DNA from 4 places in the Kribbella sp. CWNU-51 genome. Region 1 is predicted to be linked to each of the others. Evidence: riboswitches for the same ligand, from Rfam matches in the RefSeq annotation. Region 1 holds a riboswitch; each other region holds the start of a gene.
What was found. A riboswitch is a leader RNA that binds a small molecule or an ion and turns the genes downstream of it on or off. The one in region 1 is predicted to bind cobalamin.
Positions count from the first base shown of each region.

Region 1 (4,182 bases):
GCCCTGGATCAGCGCATGTGTTTGGGCAGGTGGCAGATGCGACAGCCGACGTGCGATGTGTTTCCGGTGTAGCTGGTCGTACAGGTCCTCGCCATCAAATGGCAGCGTAGGCTCGCCGCTGCCGACGATGCGTCCCGTCAGCCTGTCTCTTCTGGGGCCGCGTCCTGCCGCCCAGTGGATCTGCACGTAGGTATCACCGCGACTGGTCTCCCAGAAATGGATTTCGCGAGCTTTGAGGTACTCGCGCACGAACGACAAGTGTGTGTCGCGCTGCGGATTCCCTGACACACCCCACTGGCTGCCGTTCTTCGACATGTGGCCGTCACCGAGGAGGATGCCATACAGGCGCGCATCGTCCTCTGTCAGACCGTGAACCGGAATGACGTCCGTCGGGATGACCTGCCCGATGTAGTCACCCCTGCTGAGCATGCCGGCCTCGACCCAGGCTGCTGTGACCTTCTCCTTCGCGAGCCACTCGAGCGTGCGCTCATTGCCCTGCTCCATCGGTATGCCTTGAATCGCGTAGAGCGGATGGCCGGTGGTGACAGTGAGTGGCTCGATCGAGTGCTTGACATCGACCTCCACCATCGGGCCGTCCTGGTCGTACGTGAAAGTCTTCGTGACCTCGCGATAGCGACCGCTCGCAGCGAGCACGAGATCGCCCACCTCGATGTCGCGGATCGCGGTTGGGCCGTCTGCAGCGTAAACGAGGGTGTCCGGCGCAAAGCACTGGTTGACCGCGACGGCGGTGTCGTTGGCGATCTTCAGGAACGGTACGACGCCCTGCGACTCACCGTTGGTGCCGCGGATCTTGGCGCCGATCCCGCGGACCGGCGTCCAGTCGTTGCCGAGGCCGCCGGAGTACTTGGCGAGCAGGGCGTTGTTCCGGATGCCGTGGAAGATGCCGGCCAGGTCGTCGTCGACCGTGGTCAGGAAGCACGACGACAGCTGCGGCCGGGTGGTGCCGGAGTTGAACAGCGTCGGCGTGGAGGACATGAACCGGAACGAGCTGAGCAGTTCGTAGAACTGGATCGCGCGCGCCTCCCGGTCGTCCTCGCGCAGCGCCATCCCCATCGCGACCCGGAGGAAGAACGCCTGCGGCAGCTCGAACCGGACCTTGTCGATGTGCAGCAGATACCGGTCGTACAGCGTCTGGAGAGCGAGGAAGGTGAAGTCGAGATCGCGCTCGGGACGGATCGCGGCGGCGAGCCGGTCGAGGTCGAAGGTGGCCAGCTCGGGATCGAGGTGACCGGCGTCGATACCGACCTGGACGTAGCGCGGGAAGTAGTCCGCGTAGGCCGCGGTCATGTCGGCCTGGCTGGCCTGCCGTGGCTCACCGTGCACGCGGCCGAGGGCCTCGCGGCGGATCTGGTCCAGCAGCAGGCGGGACGCGGCGAAGCTGTACTGCGGCTCGGTCTCGACGTAGGACCGGGCGGCCATCACCAGCGCGAGCTCGACCTCGTGCTGAGCGATGCCGTCGTAGCAGGAGCCGAGAGTCTCGTCGAGGATCAGCTCGGGATCGACCGAGTCGAGCCCGTCGGCCGCTTCCGCGACGATCACCCGCAGCCGGTCGATGTCCAATGGCGCGGTGCTGCCGTCGGCGGCGCGCACCGAGAGCGCGGGCCGCTCGGCGATCCCGGCCGGGTCGGATGGTGTCCTGGCCTTGGTCCGCTCTTCGCGGTACAACACATAGGCCCGGGCGACCTGGTGCTCACCGGCGCGCATCAGCGCCAGCTCGACCTGGTCCTGGATGTCTTCGACCTGGACGCTGCGGCGAGTGTCGCCGCGGCTGGTCAAGGCGCCCACGACCCGGCCGGTCAGGTCGGCCACCAGGTCGCGGACCCGGTGGGTCGCGCCGGCGTCGGCGCCCTCGACCGCGAGGAACGCCTTGCTCATGGCAACAGAGATCTTGGTCGGATCGAACGCGGTGCTGCTGCCGTCACGGCGGACGACGGTCAGCTGGATCGGCTGGTCGGTCGTCACCGCGGAGGATGACGAAGCAATAGTCACAGGTGTGCTCTCCACAAGAGTTCGGAGGACCGTTACCGCACGGATGGGCGCATGACGAGACAGGCAGCTCCGGCCGGGAACGCTGCCGCCACGCCCTGCGACCCACCCGCGAGGTCTCGGACCGCACGCACCGGCGGTGCGCGCGCCGGTGGCAGGTATCCGGACTCGCGGACAGTCTCCGCTCACCGTTGCGGGGCAGCTCCGGATTCGCACCGGATTCCCCTGTTGCCTCGGCGTGGCCCACATCTTGTGCTGCCAACCACTCCGAACCACCAGCAGTAGTGATGCTAGGTGGATTGCACTAGATCTTGTGGTAGCGCCACGCCGCGTGTCGCACATGTTGTGGTTTCAGGCTGCGACCGCATAGAGATCCTGGAGCGTCATGATCTCCGAGCCGTGGTGGATGAGCTCGCGGTTGAGCCGGAGCGCGACGTGACCGAACGGCTCACCGGCGTCCAGTTCGGTCGCCTGGCTCAGGCCGACCGTCATCACCTGCTCCTCGTCCAGCGCGGCGATCGAGTCCTGCCAGGCGTCCACCCAGTGCGTCAGCCAGGCGACCGCGTCCCGGGCGTTGCCGTGCAGTGTGATGTCGGCGCGGCCCTGTTGGCTCTCGCCGAAGGTCCACTCCCAGCGCTCGAAGAATGTCTCGGTCAAGTGGGCGATCAGCCAGGCGATCGTCCGTGGCCCGCGATGATCCGGCTCGTCCGGCCACTGCGCCACCCACTCCCCGGATCCGAGGGACCGGAATCCACCGAGGTAGTGCCGTCGTACGACGGTCAGGGCCTCACTGCTCGGACGCCAGAAGTACTGCTCGTCGGTCAGTTGGGCGAGCCGGCCGGACAGCACCATCCAGCTGAAGCCGAGCTGGCCTCGCACCATCGCCATCGCCGATGGTCGGTGCAGGATCTCCCAGTCGAACGGCTCCGGCATCACGATTCATCCCGCTCCCCGTCAGGCGCCTCGATTTGAGACGCGATCGAACATGTGTTCGAATTGTGTCCCGACGGAGAGGAGAAAGTCAATGCGGACGGTGTGTTGGTTCTGGCCTCGACGGCACTGGTCTGCTAGGCGGTTCGATCCGGGTATCGGCCGCCGGGCTGGCGAAGCGCCGCTCGAGCAACGTGAACGCGTCGATCAGTTCGGGCGCCTCGTAGACGCGGTTCCGGCGGCCGTCGGTGAGCTCGCGCAGGACGCGCGTCTCGACCAGGCGCGCGAGTCCTTGGTTGGCGGCCTGTTGAGACCGGTCGATGAGCCGCGCGGCCGCGGCAAGCGTGAGGACCGGGGCCGCGGGCAAGGCGTCGATCAACAGATCGGTCGCGGAGCCTGCGCGGACCGGCGCGGCCCGTTCGCGCCAGGCGGTCTTCAGGTCGGTCGCCGTCTGTTCGAACCGCGCGGCCTCCGCGGTGGCGTGACTGCATGCCATCGCGAACATCTGCAGCCAGGGATTCGCCGCCGACCGAGCCTTGATCGTGGTCGCCCGTCCGACATACCGGAAGGCTGTCAGCGCATCGATGTACTGCGTCGCATGCGTGGCGAGCGACAACGACACCGGCGGCACGGTCCGGGTGATGAGGCCGTCGGCCCGCAGGATCAGGTGGATCAGCGCGCGCCCGGTCCGTCCGTTGCCGTCGGCAAAGGGATGGATCGTCTCGAACTGTGCGTGCGCGATCGCGGTCTTGGCGAGCACCGGCAGCCGGGACTCCCGGACGAAGGCCATCAGATCCGCGAGCAGGTCGGGGAGCAGGTGCGCCGGCGGCGGGACGTAGTACGCCTCGGCGGGGGAGCGGCCGCCGATCCAGTTCTGCAGATAGCGGACCTCCCCGCCGAACTCCGGCGTCGGAGACTGGGCCATCAGTCGACGGTGCGCCTCGAGCAGGTGGTCGACCTCGAGCTTGTCGCCGGCCTGGACGGACTCGGTCACCCAGGTCATCGCGTCGACAGCGCCCAGCACTTCCTCGGCGGTGACGTCGCCGGGTCCACTGGTCGGCCGATCACGGAGTACGTCGGCCTTGAGCAGGCGGCGCGCACCGACAACGAGCCCCTCGATCTGCGACGACCCGACGGCCTCGGCCCGGAGCAGCAGTCGCGCCAGCGCTTCGCTGTTCGTCAGGACGGCGGCGGTCGCGTCCAGCCGGGCGAGATCGCCGGCCGCATCCTCCAGCGCGGCGAGCA
Region 1 is NZ_JBSXMZ010000044.1:39,584-43,765, forward strand. Features, by position in the region: gene ACXC9Q_RS34445 (ribonucleoside-diphosphate reductase subunit alpha) at 1-2,010, opposite strand, end outside; cobalamin riboswitch at 2,144-2,299, opposite strand; gene ACXC9Q_RS34450 (DinB family protein) at 2,359-2,940, opposite strand; gene ACXC9Q_RS34455 (Fic family protein) at 3,029-4,182, opposite strand, start outside.

Region 2 (4,182 bases), on a different contig from region 1:
GCCAGCCTTCGAGCGCGTCGGCGGCGTGGTCTTCGTCGGTGCCGGCCTTGCGCGACCAGCTCCACCCCTCGCCCATCTTGTGCCACTCGACCGGGCCGCCCGCACCGGTTGCCGCGTGCAACTGCCCGAGAGCCTTGAAGGCGCTCTCCTCGCCGACCTTCCATTTCGCGCTCTTCACGAACTGGAACACGCCGATGTTCCAGCCCTGGTCCCAGCCGCGCAGCGCCATCCCGAAGGCGGCCGTCGATTTTCCCTTCATCTCGCCGGTGTGCACCATCAGCAGCGGGCGGTTCCGGCGTTGCCGGGTGGTCAGGCCGTCCTCCGGAACGACCGTCGGCTGTCCTTTCGGCATCTCAGGCTGCCCTCCGCTCCGTGACCGTGCGGATGAGGTTGCCCGCGGCAACTTCCCCGAGGTCGAGGTACTCCGCGCCCAGGTCCGCGGCGAGCTCCCCGGCCAGGCCGAGCCGGACCCCACGATGCGGTTCGCAGTCAACCACGACGGTGGCGATCCCCTGCTGAGCAAGCCATCCGGCGGCCTGCCTCGCCCGGGCGAAGGCTTTGTCTCCATGGGTCGCCCGGCCGTCCGTGACAAGCACGAGCAAGGGCCGCCGTCGCGGGTCGCGGATCGCGGCGATCCGTAGTACCTCAGCCGCCTGGAGCAGGCCTTCGGCAAGGGGTGTGCGTCCACCGGTCGGTAGCGACTCGAGACGACGTACGGCGGTCTCGACGCTGCCGGTGGGCGGCAAGGCAACCGTGGCGGCGGCGCCGGCGAACGTGACGAGGCCGACGGTGTCGCGACGCTGGTACGCGTCGAGTAGCAGCGAGACGATCGCGGTCTTCACCGCCCCCATCCGCTGCTTCGTCCCCATCGACCCCGACGCGTCAACACAGAACAGAACGAGGTTGCCCTCGCGCCCTTCCCGCACGGCGAGCCGCACATCGGAGGGTCGTACGGCGAGCCCGGCGCCGGCTCGACCGCGAGCGTGCTGATGCGGGGCGGCGGACCGGATGGTCGCCAGCAGATGCGGACGTCCAGCCTCGCGCCCGATGCGGGCGCGATCACCCACCACGCGCCCGACCTCGGTGATCGCCCGGGACCGCCGCCCGGCGACACCGGCGCCCGCGGCCTGCACGCTGAGCAGTCGCGCCTTGTAGGGCTCGGAGCTTCCGACCACCTCGCCGACCGGCGCCGGCCGGCCACCCACATCGCCGGCATCCGCGCCGTCCTCCCGGCCCGCGCCGTGGGCCGCCGAGTCCGGGTCGGTGCCGGACTCAGCACCATCCGAGGCGGCCGAGTCCGCATCCACCCGGCCCGCGTCGGACTGGTTCGCGTCCGACCGGTCTGCGTCGGCCGGGCTGCCGTCGTCTGCGGGGTCCGCTCCCCCACCCGGGCCATCCGGGTCGTCGTCGGGGTTGGGTGGTGGTGTGCTGTCTTGGATGGCTTGTTCTAGTTGATCCTCGTCGAGGCCGGGGGCGTCGAAGGGGTTCCGGCGGCGGCGGTGGGGCAGGGCGAGTTTGGCGGCGGCGCGGACGTCGTCGACCTCGACGACGGTGCGGCCGGACCAGGCCGCGTGGGCGACCGCCGTACGCGCGGTGACCAGGTCAGCGCGCATGCCGTCAACGTCGAAGGACGCGCAGATCTCGGCGATCTGCCGGAGCGCGGCGTCGGTCAGGATCACCTCGGTGATCAGGTCGCGCGCCTTGACGATGCGCTCGGCGAGCTCCCGCTGCGGTCCGTCGTGCCGCGCAACAAAGCCCGCCGGATCGGCCTCGTACGCGAGCCGCGCCCGCATCACCTCCACACGCACGGCAGGATCACGGCTGGCGACGACGTCGACGCTCAGGCCGAAGCGATCGAGCAACTGCGGTCGGAGCTCGCCCTCCTCCGGGTTCATCGTGCCGACCAGGACGAAGCGCGCCGGGTGCGTGACGGACACCCCGTCACGTTCGACGGTCGCGCGGCCCATCGCGGCGGCGTCGAGCAGTACGTCGACCAGGTGATCGTGCAGGAGGTTGACCTCGTCGACGTACAGAAGTCCGCGGTGCGCGGCAGCAAGCAGACCGGGTTCGTACGCCGTGATGCCCTCGGCGAGCGCCTTCTCCAGATGCAGCGACCCGAGCACCCGATCCTCGGTCGCGCCGACGGGCAACTCGACCAGCCGGGCCGGCCGGTTGAGGGCCTCCGTGCTGTGGTGCGGTCCGTCGGGGCAGGTGTCGTCAGGGTGCTCGGGGTCGCAGGAGAACCGGCAGCCCGGTACGACGTCCACCGGCGGGAGGATCTCGGTCAACGCGCGGACCGCGGTCGACTTCGCCGTACCCTTCTCGCCCCGGATCAGCACCCCGCCGATCGCCGGCGAGATGGCCGCCAGGATCAGGGCGAGCTGAAGGTCGTCCATTCCGACCACGGCGGTGAACGGGAATCCGGTGGACGGTGAGGTTGGCCGCATCGGCGGTGGGTCCCTTCGTCGAGCGGGTATCCACGCCCGCCACGGCTGGTACGCCGTACCGCGGTGACCGCGGCCCGGCGGACGGACGCGGATGTCCTGGCTCCCGGGCCGCGTCGACTTCGATCAGGCCCGGTCACAGTGGCGGGACCGCCCCGGACTCCCGGCCTCAGCCGGTCACCGGTGTTCCTCCACAACCGTCGGCCCGATCATGGCACACCCCGCCCACCCGGCAACCACCACGGTCACGTGGCAACCCCCACGTCGACACGAGCCTCACGAGGTGCATCGGCCGACGGAGACGCGTACCGAAGGACGGGTAGTAGTCCGCCCGGCGCCGGGTCGCGGCCGCCGTGCACGCGGGGGTGTCGAGGCTGGGGCTGACCACTACCCGTCCTTCGGCACACCGGCAACCCGTTTGCCTACGGGCGGTAGCCGGACAGGTCGAGGGCTCCCGTCGGCACGGCTCCGGGTGTTGACTGGGGACGCATGGGGGGTCTGCGGCCCGATCATCGCTTCGCCGGACGCGCAGCCGAACAACGGTTCTTCGGCGATGTGCTGCTCGATGCCGTGGCCGGCGTACCGCACGCGATCGTCATCCATGGCGAAGCCGGCATCGGCAAGACCCGCCTCGCCCGTGAGGTCTGCGGCGATTCGCAGCTGAACGTGCTTTGGGGATCGAGCGTGCACTTCGGTGGCGCGTCGGTCCCGTTCGCCCCGATCGCCGGCGCCTTGCAGGACTGGCTGAGCCGAGCGGATGCCGACGAGAGGGCCGAAACTCTCGCCGGGACCGACGGGCTGAGTGCCTTGCTGCCGTCGCTCGGCGTCAGCGGCGGCGGCGACACCAGGAGGCTTCCGATGCTCGTCGACCTCGTGCTCAATCGGATCGCGGTACGACGGCCGACAGTGGTGGTCGTCGACGACCTGCAATGGGCCGACGTGGCCTCGCTGGATGCGATGGCCTACCTGATCGCCGGATTCCGCTCCCAGCCGTTGGTACTGCTGGCCACGTGCAGGACGGAGGAACGCGGCGAGGGGCACCCCCTCCACTCCTGGCTCGCCGACATGCGCCGGATGCCCTTCTTCGGTGAGCTCCGGTTGGATCCGCTGGACCTGGACGGCACCAGCAGCGAGATCGAAGGACTGCTCGGCCAGGCGCCCGACATCGAACTCGCCGCCGAGGTCCTCGACAGGTCGGACGGCAACCCCTACCTCGTCGAACTGATGGTCAGCGGTCTGTCCGGCGCTGAGCGCACTCTCCCGGCCACCGTTCCCGCTGCGCTCCGCGAAGCCCTGCTCGCCGCCTGGCACAGCCTGTCGGACCAGGCCCGCTTGGTCACCAGAATCCTCGCCGTCGGCGGCCGACCGACCTCATCGGCCGTACTGACCGAGGTCGCCGCCGGCCACGGACTCGAGGCGAGCTCGATCGCCTCCTGTCGCGCGGAGGCCCACGACCGCGGTGTCGTGGAAACCGCACCCGACGGAACCTCCTGGTTCCGGCACCCGCTCCTCGCCGAGGTCCTGTACGACGGTCTGCCACCGAACCAAGCCAAGGAGCTCCACGCCGACTACATCCGCGTACTCGAATCGCGGCCCACCGAGGTTGAGGCTGCGGACCTGGCGATCCACAACGAGAGAGCCGGAAACATCGACGCCACCTACCACTGGTCCCTCGTGGCAGCCGATCACGCGGCGAGTCTGAGGGCGCCAACGGAAGAGGCGATCCAGCTCCGCCGCG
Region 2 is NZ_JBSXMZ010000023.1:47,983-52,164, forward strand. Features, by position in the region: gene cobO (cob(I)yrinic acid a,c-diamide adenosyltransferase) at 1-352, opposite strand, end outside; gene ACXC9Q_RS24055 (putative cobaltochelatase) at 354-2,447, opposite strand; cobalamin riboswitch at 2,517-2,658, opposite strand; gene ACXC9Q_RS24060 (ATP-binding protein) at 2,934-4,182, shown strand, end outside.
Region 2: linked by a shared signal. The riboswitch ahead of ACXC9Q_RS24055 (putative cobaltochelatase) and the one ahead of ACXC9Q_RS34445 (ribonucleoside-diphosphate reductase subunit alpha) in region 1 are both predicted to bind cobalamin.

Region 3 (4,182 bases), on a different contig from region 1:
GGTCGAACTCGATCATGCGACCGCCCGCCTGACCTGTGGAGGCGCGACCACCGCTGGAGCCAGTCCGATCAGTACGCCGGCAACGGGCACCAGCGGAACGGGTGGAACGACCAACGGGCCGGCCAGCAGCAGTCCGGGGACACCACGTGCCGCAGCGGTGACCATAGCCCCGGCAGCGATCGCACCGGACGCCACGACCAGCCACTCGGGCAGCGCCCACGGATCCGGCCGGTATCGAGTCCGAGTGACCCGCTGACGCCCAACGGCCATCGCTCCGAGCGCCAGCAGCAGTCCGATCGCCAGTGCGGACGCCGCGAGCGGAAACGCCATGGAGTCGGTCAGCAACGCGTAGACGCCGAGCAGGATGCCCAGCAACCCCAGCAGGACGCAGAGGGCGGTGAGACGACGCTGCGCTTGCGGGACGTGCGCCGTACGTCCGTAGCCGCGCGAGTCCATCGCGGCGGCGAGTTCGACCGACCTGTCCAGAGCACCCTCCAGCACGGGCATGGCCGTCGTCCGGAAGGAGCCGCGGGTGCGGCCGCGCAGACGGCGGGCGGCGCGGATGCGACGGGCGTCCGTCACCAGCTGCGGCGCGAACGTCAGCGCCACCACACAGGCCACACCCATCTCGTAGAGGGCCCCGGGCAACGACTTGAGCAGCCGCCGGGGACTGGCCAGTGCGTTGGCGGCACCGACGCAGCAGAGCATCACGGCGAGCTGACCACCGTCGTACAGCGCGGTGAGCAACGCCTCCAGGGTGACCTCGCCGCCGAGCTTCACCCCGTTTGCCCAGTCAGGCAAGGGGATCTGCGGCAGGGTGAACAGAACAGTGTTCCCCTGCGAGCGGGTGGAGAGCAGCGCCTGCAACACCACCCGGAGGCCGATGACCACCAGACCGAGCTTGAGGAACGCGGCGTAGCTGTGTGCCCAGGGAGCATCGGTCCGGCGGGCGGCCACCACGAATCCGGTCACTGCGAGGATCAGCGCCAGCAGGACCGGATTCCGCGTCCTGCTGGCGGCCACGGCCATGCCGAGCGCCCACAGCCACCAGGCCCCCGGGTGGAGTGCCCGGGGGTACGTCAGTCGATCGACAGCACGCACTTACTTGGCTGTACGGCGGCGACTGAGGAGCAGGCCACCACCGGCCAGTACGACGACAACCGCGGCGGCGATGATGATCCCGCCCCACGGAGCGCCGTCGCTGTCCGAGGAGGATGCGACCGGCGAGGGGGAGGCCGCAGGTGCGGCACCGACCGCCGCACCGATCTGCAGCGTCACCGGGGTGTCGGTGGCCGGGACCTGGATGTTCTTCACTTGGTCGCCGCAGCCCTTGGCTGGGTAGCCCGCGATCCCGCAGGTCAGGCCCTTCTCGATCCGGACCGGCGCGACCGCGGCCAGGATCTTCGCGCCGGTCGCCTTCACGTCGGTCACCACACACGTCCCGGTGGCCGGACCCGGAGTCTCACCGCTGGCCGCGTCCTCCGGCGTACCCGGGTCGACCACAAGGGCCACCCGCTTCTTGCCGGTCTCGGCCGGCGTCTTGCCGCAGATCGCCTCGAAATCCCCCGCTGCCCGAGGCACCCGGGGCTTCGCGCCGCCGACGGCGAACCGCCAGCCCTCCACCGCCCCGTCGGCCGGGACGACGGCGTCGGAGCCCTTCTGTGAGAAGGCCCATTGGCCGGAAGCCCACTGGTAGTAGCCCCAGAAGCGATAGCCGTCCTCGGCCTGTGCGGTGGTGGCGACGGTCCCCGCCAGCAGGAGACCCGCCAGCAGGGCGAGGACCAGTCGTACGGTCCGGTGTGCAGTCATCTCGTGTCCTCGATCGGGCCGTGGCCCGGTGGAGGAAGTCCCGCCTGCACCGGCAGGGTAGGGGCCCCACCCGCGGACCACGGCGGGTAGCTGAGCCTGCCTGCGGCACAGTGTTCCGGCTCGCCACCTGAGGTGGCCTACGGTTGCGGGTCAGCGCCGGACTTGGACCGGCTTCCCTGTGACGCAGGCGTGTTCGGACCGAAGCCTACTCTGGCGCGGCCAGACTCATCGGGCCGTAGACCTCCCGGCCGTCCTCCAGCAGGTACACCTGGCCGACACCGCGGTCGGCCAGGTCCCGCCAGAGCTCACCCAGCCAGCTCTCCGCGTCACCCTGTGCGGAGAACTCGGCCCCACCGACCTCACCGGGGTCGACCAGGGCGCCGGAAGCGGTCTCGAACCGCCAGCTCCAGCTCACGAGCCGGGCCGGGTCTGCGGCGCGTTCTGCGCGGTCTTGGCCGGGTCGCGCTCGACGATGCCGCCCAGCGTCTCGTCGATCCGCTTCAGCAGGCTCTCCTCGAGCCTCACCCCGGACGCCTTCACGTTCTCGGTCACCTGCTCGGGCCGGGAGGCGCCGATGATCGCCGAGGACACGTTCTGGTTCTGCAGCACCCAGGCGATCGCCAGCTGGGACAGCGACAGACCGGCCTCGTCGGCGACCGGCTTCAGGTCCTGGACCCGGGTGAGCACGTCGTCGGTGAGGAACCGCTTGATGAAGTTCGACCCGGCCGCGTCGGTGGCCCGGGAGCCTTCCGGCGGCTGCTGACCCGGCAGGTACTTGCCGGTCAGCACACCCTGCGCGATCGGCGAGAACACCACCTGGCCGATGCCGAGCTCCTCCGAGGCCGGCACCACCTCGGCCTCGATCACCCGCCAGAGCATGCTGTACTGCGGCTGGTTCGAGACGAACGGGATGCGCAGCTCCCGGGCCAGCCGGTGACCCTCCTGGAGTTGCTCCGCGGTCCACTCGGACACGCCGATGTAGAGCGCCTTGCCGGACCGGACGACGTCGGCGAACGCCTCCATCGTCTCCTCCAGCGGCGTCTCGGTGTCGTACCGGTGCGCCTGGTAGAGGTCGACGTACTCGGTCTTGAGGCGCTTCAGCGAGGCGTTGATCGACTCGTGGATGTGCTTGCGGGACAGGCCGGTGTCGTTCGGTCCGCCGGGGCCGGTCGGCCAGTAGACCTTGGTGAAGATCTCCAGCGACTCGCGCCGCTCACCCTCCAGCGCCTCGCCGAGGACCGACTCGGCCTTGGTGTTGGCGTAGGTGTCGGCGGTGTCGAACGTGGTGATGCCGGCCTCCAGGGCCGCCCGCACACAGGCCTTGGCCTGATCGTTCTCCACCTGGGACCCGTGCGTGAGCCAGTTCCCGTACGAGATCTCGCTGACCTTCAAACCACTGTTGCCGAGATAGCGGAAGTCCATACCCCTGACCCTACCGGCCCGGTCAGCTGGGCTTCTCGCCGCGCTTGACCATCGGCTTGGGCATCCGCCATCGGCGCATCTGCATGGTCCGCCGGACCGCGTAGAACCCCAGGCCCTTGGTGGACTCTTTCGGGAACTTCACCGTGACCGCCTTCCGCAGCCCGGCCGAGAGTAGGAACCAGTCCGCCGCGATCAGCACGATCATCACCAGGAAGAGCAGGTTGACCACGCCGGCCAGCCACGGGAACTGCGCCGAGAACACCACGCCGATCAGTGACACCGCCAGCAGGACCGGCAGCGCGAACTCCATCACCGAGTAGCGGGCGTCCACATAGTCCCGGGCGAACCGCCGGACCGGGCCCTTGTCGGCGGCCGGCAGGTACCGGTCGTCGCCGGTGCGCAGGGCGTCCTGCATCTTGGCCCGCTCGGTGCGGACCTTCTCCCGCCGGTACGCCGACGCCTCCTTGCGGTTGCGCGGCTTCTTCAGCGCCTGCTTGCGGGCCGCCTCCGCCTCCTTGCGGGTCGGGGTGGGGCGTCCCTTCCCACCCGGCTTGCCCTGGGGCTCGGCGGGTACGGTGGTAGCTGTCTCAGACTTGGTACGACGGAACACGGGGTCTGAACCTCATTCGCAGGGCAGGTCGCGACTCGGGGTGGTCCCCGGACCTAGGCACTACTTTATCGGGGCCGGTCCTGATGGTGTGGTGACCCGTGGGGACATAGGGTGGATAAGGCACGCCGGGTCGTCACGCCGGCACAGAAGGGGTACGGATATCGATGAGCATCTTCAAGCGGATGTCGACGATCTTCAAGGCCAAGGCGAACTCCGCCCTGGACAAGGCCGAGGATCCTCGCGAAACCCTTGACTACTCGTACCAGAAGCAGCTGGAGCTGCTGCAGAAGGTACGGCGGGGCGTGGCCGACGTGGCCACCAGCCGCAAGCGGGTCGAGTTG
Region 3 is NZ_JBSXMZ010000040.1:101,438-105,619, forward strand. Features, by position in the region: gene ACXC9Q_RS32965 (ABC transporter ATP-binding protein) at 1-16, opposite strand, end outside; gene ACXC9Q_RS32970 (CbiQ family ECF transporter T component) at 13-1,101, opposite strand; gene ACXC9Q_RS32975 (SCO2322 family protein) at 1,102-1,809, opposite strand; cobalamin riboswitch at 1,896-2,027, opposite strand; gene ACXC9Q_RS32980 (hypothetical protein) at 2,015-2,224, opposite strand; gene ACXC9Q_RS32985 (aldo/keto reductase family protein) at 2,221-3,231, opposite strand; gene ACXC9Q_RS32990 (DUF3043 domain-containing protein) at 3,254-3,841, opposite strand; gene ACXC9Q_RS32995 (PspA/IM30 family protein) at 4,006-4,182, shown strand, end outside.
Region 3: linked by a shared signal. The riboswitch ahead of ACXC9Q_RS32975 (SCO2322 family protein) and the one ahead of ACXC9Q_RS34445 (ribonucleoside-diphosphate reductase subunit alpha) in region 1 are both predicted to bind cobalamin.

Region 4 (4,182 bases), on a different contig from region 1:
TCAGTGTCCAGATCTGCGCCCGCAGGGTCGGCACCTTCTCCGGATCCAGCGCCGACACGGTCGCGTACTCGTCGAGCAGGTACTCCAGCTTCGCCATGTCGCCGTACGTCTCGGCGCGCGCCATCGGCGGCACCAGGTGGTCGACAACGGTCGCGTGCGCGCGCCGCTTGGCCTGTGTCCCCTCGCCGGGGTCATTGACGATGAACGGGTAGACCATCGGCATATTCCCCAGGACGGCGTCCGGCGCACAGCCGGCCGCCATCCCGATCCCCTTGCCCGGCAGCCATTCGAGCGTCCCGTGCTTGCCCAGGTGGACGACGGCGTGCGCGCCGAAGCCGCCCTCCTCGGCCGGGGCCTCGAGCCAGCGGTACGCCGCCAGGTAGTGATGCGACGGGGCCATGTCCGGGTCGTGGTAGATCGCCACCGGGTTCTCACCGAAGCCACGCGGCGGCTGGATCATCAGCACGACGTTCCCGAAACGCAACGCCGCCAGGGCGATCGCAGGCTCGTCGCCGGAGGTGTCGACGTACAGCTCGCCCGGCGCCTCGCCCCACGCCCCGGTCATTGCCGTACGCAACGAATCCGGCCCTCGCCCGAACCACTGCTCATAGACGCTGAGCGGAACCTTCGCGACGGCGTTCGTCAACTGCTCGTCGGTCAGCCAGTCGACGTCGTGACCACCTGCGGCGATGAGCCGATGGATCAGCCCGTCGGCGCCGTCCGGCCCCTGGAGCTCACTGAGATCGAGGTCGCCGAGATCGTACCCGGCCTCTTGGAGTTGACCGAGCAGGACCACGGCCGACGCCGGTGTGTCGAGACCGACCGCGTTCCCGATCCGCGCGTGCTTGGTCGGGTACGACGACAACACGAGAGCCAACCGTTTGTCGTGAGCCGGCACGTGCCGGAGGCGGGCGTGCGCGACCGCGATCCCGGCCAGCCGGGCGCACCGCTCCGGGTCCGGCGCGTACCGGGCCAGCCCATCGGCGTCGTATGACTTGAAGGAGAACGGGATCGTGATCAGTCGCCCGTCGAACTCCGGGATCGCGACCTGCGTGGCAGCGTCGAGCGGGCTGACCGCGGCGTCACTGGCCAGCCACTGCTCACGGGTCGACGTCAGCGCGAGGCCCTGGATCAGCGGGATGTCGAGCGAGGCGAGTGCCCCGGCATCCCAGGAGTCGTCGGAACCGCCGGCGCTCGCGTTGGCCGCGACGGATCCGCCCGCGGCGAGCAGGGTCGTCACCAGGACATCGCACTTACGCAGCAGGTCGAACAGTCCGGCATTCTCGGACGACGTCGGATCCAGTCCTCGCAGGGTCCCGCAGTACACGGGCAGCGGCTGCGCACCCGCCGCCTCGACGGCGGCGGCCAGCGTGTCGACGAACGTGGTGTTCCCGGAGATCTCGTGCGCGCGGTAGTAGACGATCCCGACCACCGGCCGGTCGTCCTCGACGTACGTCCCGCGGACGCCGTACGCCGGGAGCGCGCGCGGCGGCTCGAATTCGTCGCCGGTCAGAAGCAGTGTGTCGCGCAGGAAGCCGGCCAGGTTACGCAGGTTCTCGGAACCGCCCTCCCGGAGGTAGGCGAGCGCCTCGGTCACCGCACCCGCGGGCACGGTCGACAGCGACATCAGCTCGGCGTCAGGTGCGGCCTCACCGCTGACGACCACAGCCGGCTTGCCAGACGCGATGACCGCGTCGAGACCTTCCTCCCAGGCGCGGCGTCCGCCGAGCAGACGGACCACGACGACCTCGGCGTCGGCGAGTAACGGCGCCAGGCCGTCGAGGTCGAGCCGGGCCGGGTTCGCGACCGTCCAGCCGGCGTCCGCCTCGGCGGCGGCGAGCAGGTCGGTGTCGGCGGTGGAGAGCAGCAGCAGGTTCGCGGGCACGCGTAACCGGTCCTTCCTCGGGGTGTCCACGCCCCGACCGGAGGTACGACGGCGGCAGTTCCTGACTCCCCCTCGGGTGCGAGGGGTTCACAGTGGCGGGACCGTCCCGGACTCACACCGGGTTCCTGCACGTGCCGTCGATGACGTGCCGACTCTAGCCGACCAGCCCGGCGACCTGCCGGGCACAGCTCATGACCTGAGCGGGCTACAGGTGTAGGCCGGAATGCCAAACGGGTTTGTACTGCGGACGCCCTCCGGCGTCGCACGACAGCGTCTTCTTCAGCGCAAGCCATCGGCCCGGCTTCACCTGAAGGAGGCAATCATGCGCTTGAAGGTCTGGAGACTTCTGGTCGTCGTCCTGACGGCCGGACTCGCCGCTCCTGCCCTCGCCGCCACGCCGAGTCAGGCAGGCGGCAACCACGCGAACCCGGCGGTCATCACCCAGTGGAACGCGATCGCCGGCCGGACGATCTACACGGAGAACGCCACCCCGGTCCCGGTGGGGAGTCTGTACTACGCCTTCGCGTCGCTGGCCGTGTACGACGCGGTGGTGGCCATCGAGGGCCGCTACGAGCCGTACATCAAGCAACCGAAGGTCCGCGGCAGGGCCTCCTCCGAGGCGGCGGCCGCGACCGCGGCGTACGACGTGCTGCGGTACTACTTCCCCGCCTCGGCCGCGAACCTCGCAACCGACTACGCCGCGTCGCTCGCCACCATCCCCGACGGTCGCGCCAAGGCCCGGGGGACCGAGGTCGGCCGGCACGCGGCTGAGACGCTGATCCGGGCTCGGGCCGACGACGGCAGAGGCGCGACCATCCAGCTGACGGTGACGCCCGCCCCGGGAGTCTGGCGTCCGACACCTGATGCCTTCGCGCCGATGCTGGCCCCGTGGCTCGGCTTCGTCGTACCGCTAGCGCTCCGCTCGCCAACCCAGTTCCGGCTGCCCGGCCCGTACCCGATCACGTCGAAGGCCTATGCCCGGGACTTCGCCGAGGTGAAGGCCAAGGGTGCGCTGGTCGGATCCACTCGGACCGCGGCGCAGACCGAGACCGCGCTGTTCTGGAACGCCAACGCCGTGCTGCAGTACCAGACGGCGCTCCGCGAGCAGGTCATCGCACGGGGGATGAACATCACCGACAGTGCCCGGGCGTTCGCCCTGCTCAGCACGAGCATCGCCGATGCGCTGATCGCGTGCTGGCGGTCCAAGTACGACTACGCCTACTGGCGACCGATCACCGCGATCCGGCTCGCGGACACCGACGGGAACCCGGCGACCAAGCCCGACGCCACCTGGATGTCGCTGGTCCAGACGCCGCCCTATCCGGACTACGTCAGTGGGCACGCATCCGGCACCGGCGCAGCAACCGGAACGTTCAGCTATCTGTTCGGCGCTCGGTCCATCAACCTGGACATCTCCTCGTCGGTGACCGGGACGACCCGGCACTACGACAGCGCCGCGGCCCTCGATGCCGAGACCATGAATGCCAGGATCTGGCTCGGCATCCACTTCCGGAAGGCCATGACCGACGCCAACCGCCTCGGCCACCGCACCGCCACGTGGACGATCACCCACGAGTTCCGGCTGCTCCACCACTGAGCGTCGACTCGGACCGTTTCCTCGCCGCGCGCTGCGTCAGCGATGCATCGCGTAGTGGGCGGCGAGGAGGTCGGTGGCCCAGTCGTTGCGGAGGTCTCGCCAGACGGAGTGGATGTGGTTGGCGTTGTCCTGGGTGTTGTCGTACTCGGCGAGGAAGGTGGGGCCGGCGATCGAGTAGTAGTGGCGGTGGCCGACGCCGGGTTCGGTCTCGCCGGCCCACGCGAAGGTGAGGCGTTCGATGCCTTGGTCGGTGATGTCCTGCCAGGTCTGCAGCCCGATCGGTCCGGCGGCGCGGCCGACGTACTGACCGATGAGGAGGCTCAGGAGTTGACGTTGCTCCGGTGTCATGTCGCCGTACGCGAGCCCGCGGTGCAGCAGGGATGCGTCGGCGACCGGGTCGTGCCGGGTCAGGATGTCGTCCGGCGCCGCGTCGGAGACCAGCGCGACGGACAGCTGGGCCGGCTCGAGGGCGTGCAGGAGCTGGAAGCCGAGGTCCTGCTCCGCGGCAAGGAACCGTCGCCCGGCGTGCGGGCCGGTGCGGACCTCCGCCGGGTTCGAGCCGAAGAACTGCGGGGTGAACGAGATGGCGCCGTCGACGAGCGTGACGTGCAGCGCGAGATGGTGACCGTTCAGCCGCCAGGCCCACGGCCCGGACCCGGCCGGGTCGCCGAGGACCCGGAGGTAGTAGCGATCACCGACC
Region 4 is NZ_JBSXMZ010000023.1:63,022-67,203, forward strand. Features, by position in the region: gene cobN (cobaltochelatase subunit CobN) at 1-1,885, opposite strand, end outside; cobalamin riboswitch at 1,922-2,053, opposite strand; gene ACXC9Q_RS24110 (vanadium-dependent haloperoxidase) at 2,208-3,482, shown strand; gene ACXC9Q_RS24115 (DUF3500 domain-containing protein) at 3,519-4,182, opposite strand, start outside.
Region 4: linked by a shared signal. The riboswitch ahead of cobN (cobaltochelatase subunit CobN) and the one ahead of ACXC9Q_RS34445 (ribonucleoside-diphosphate reductase subunit alpha) in region 1 are both predicted to bind cobalamin.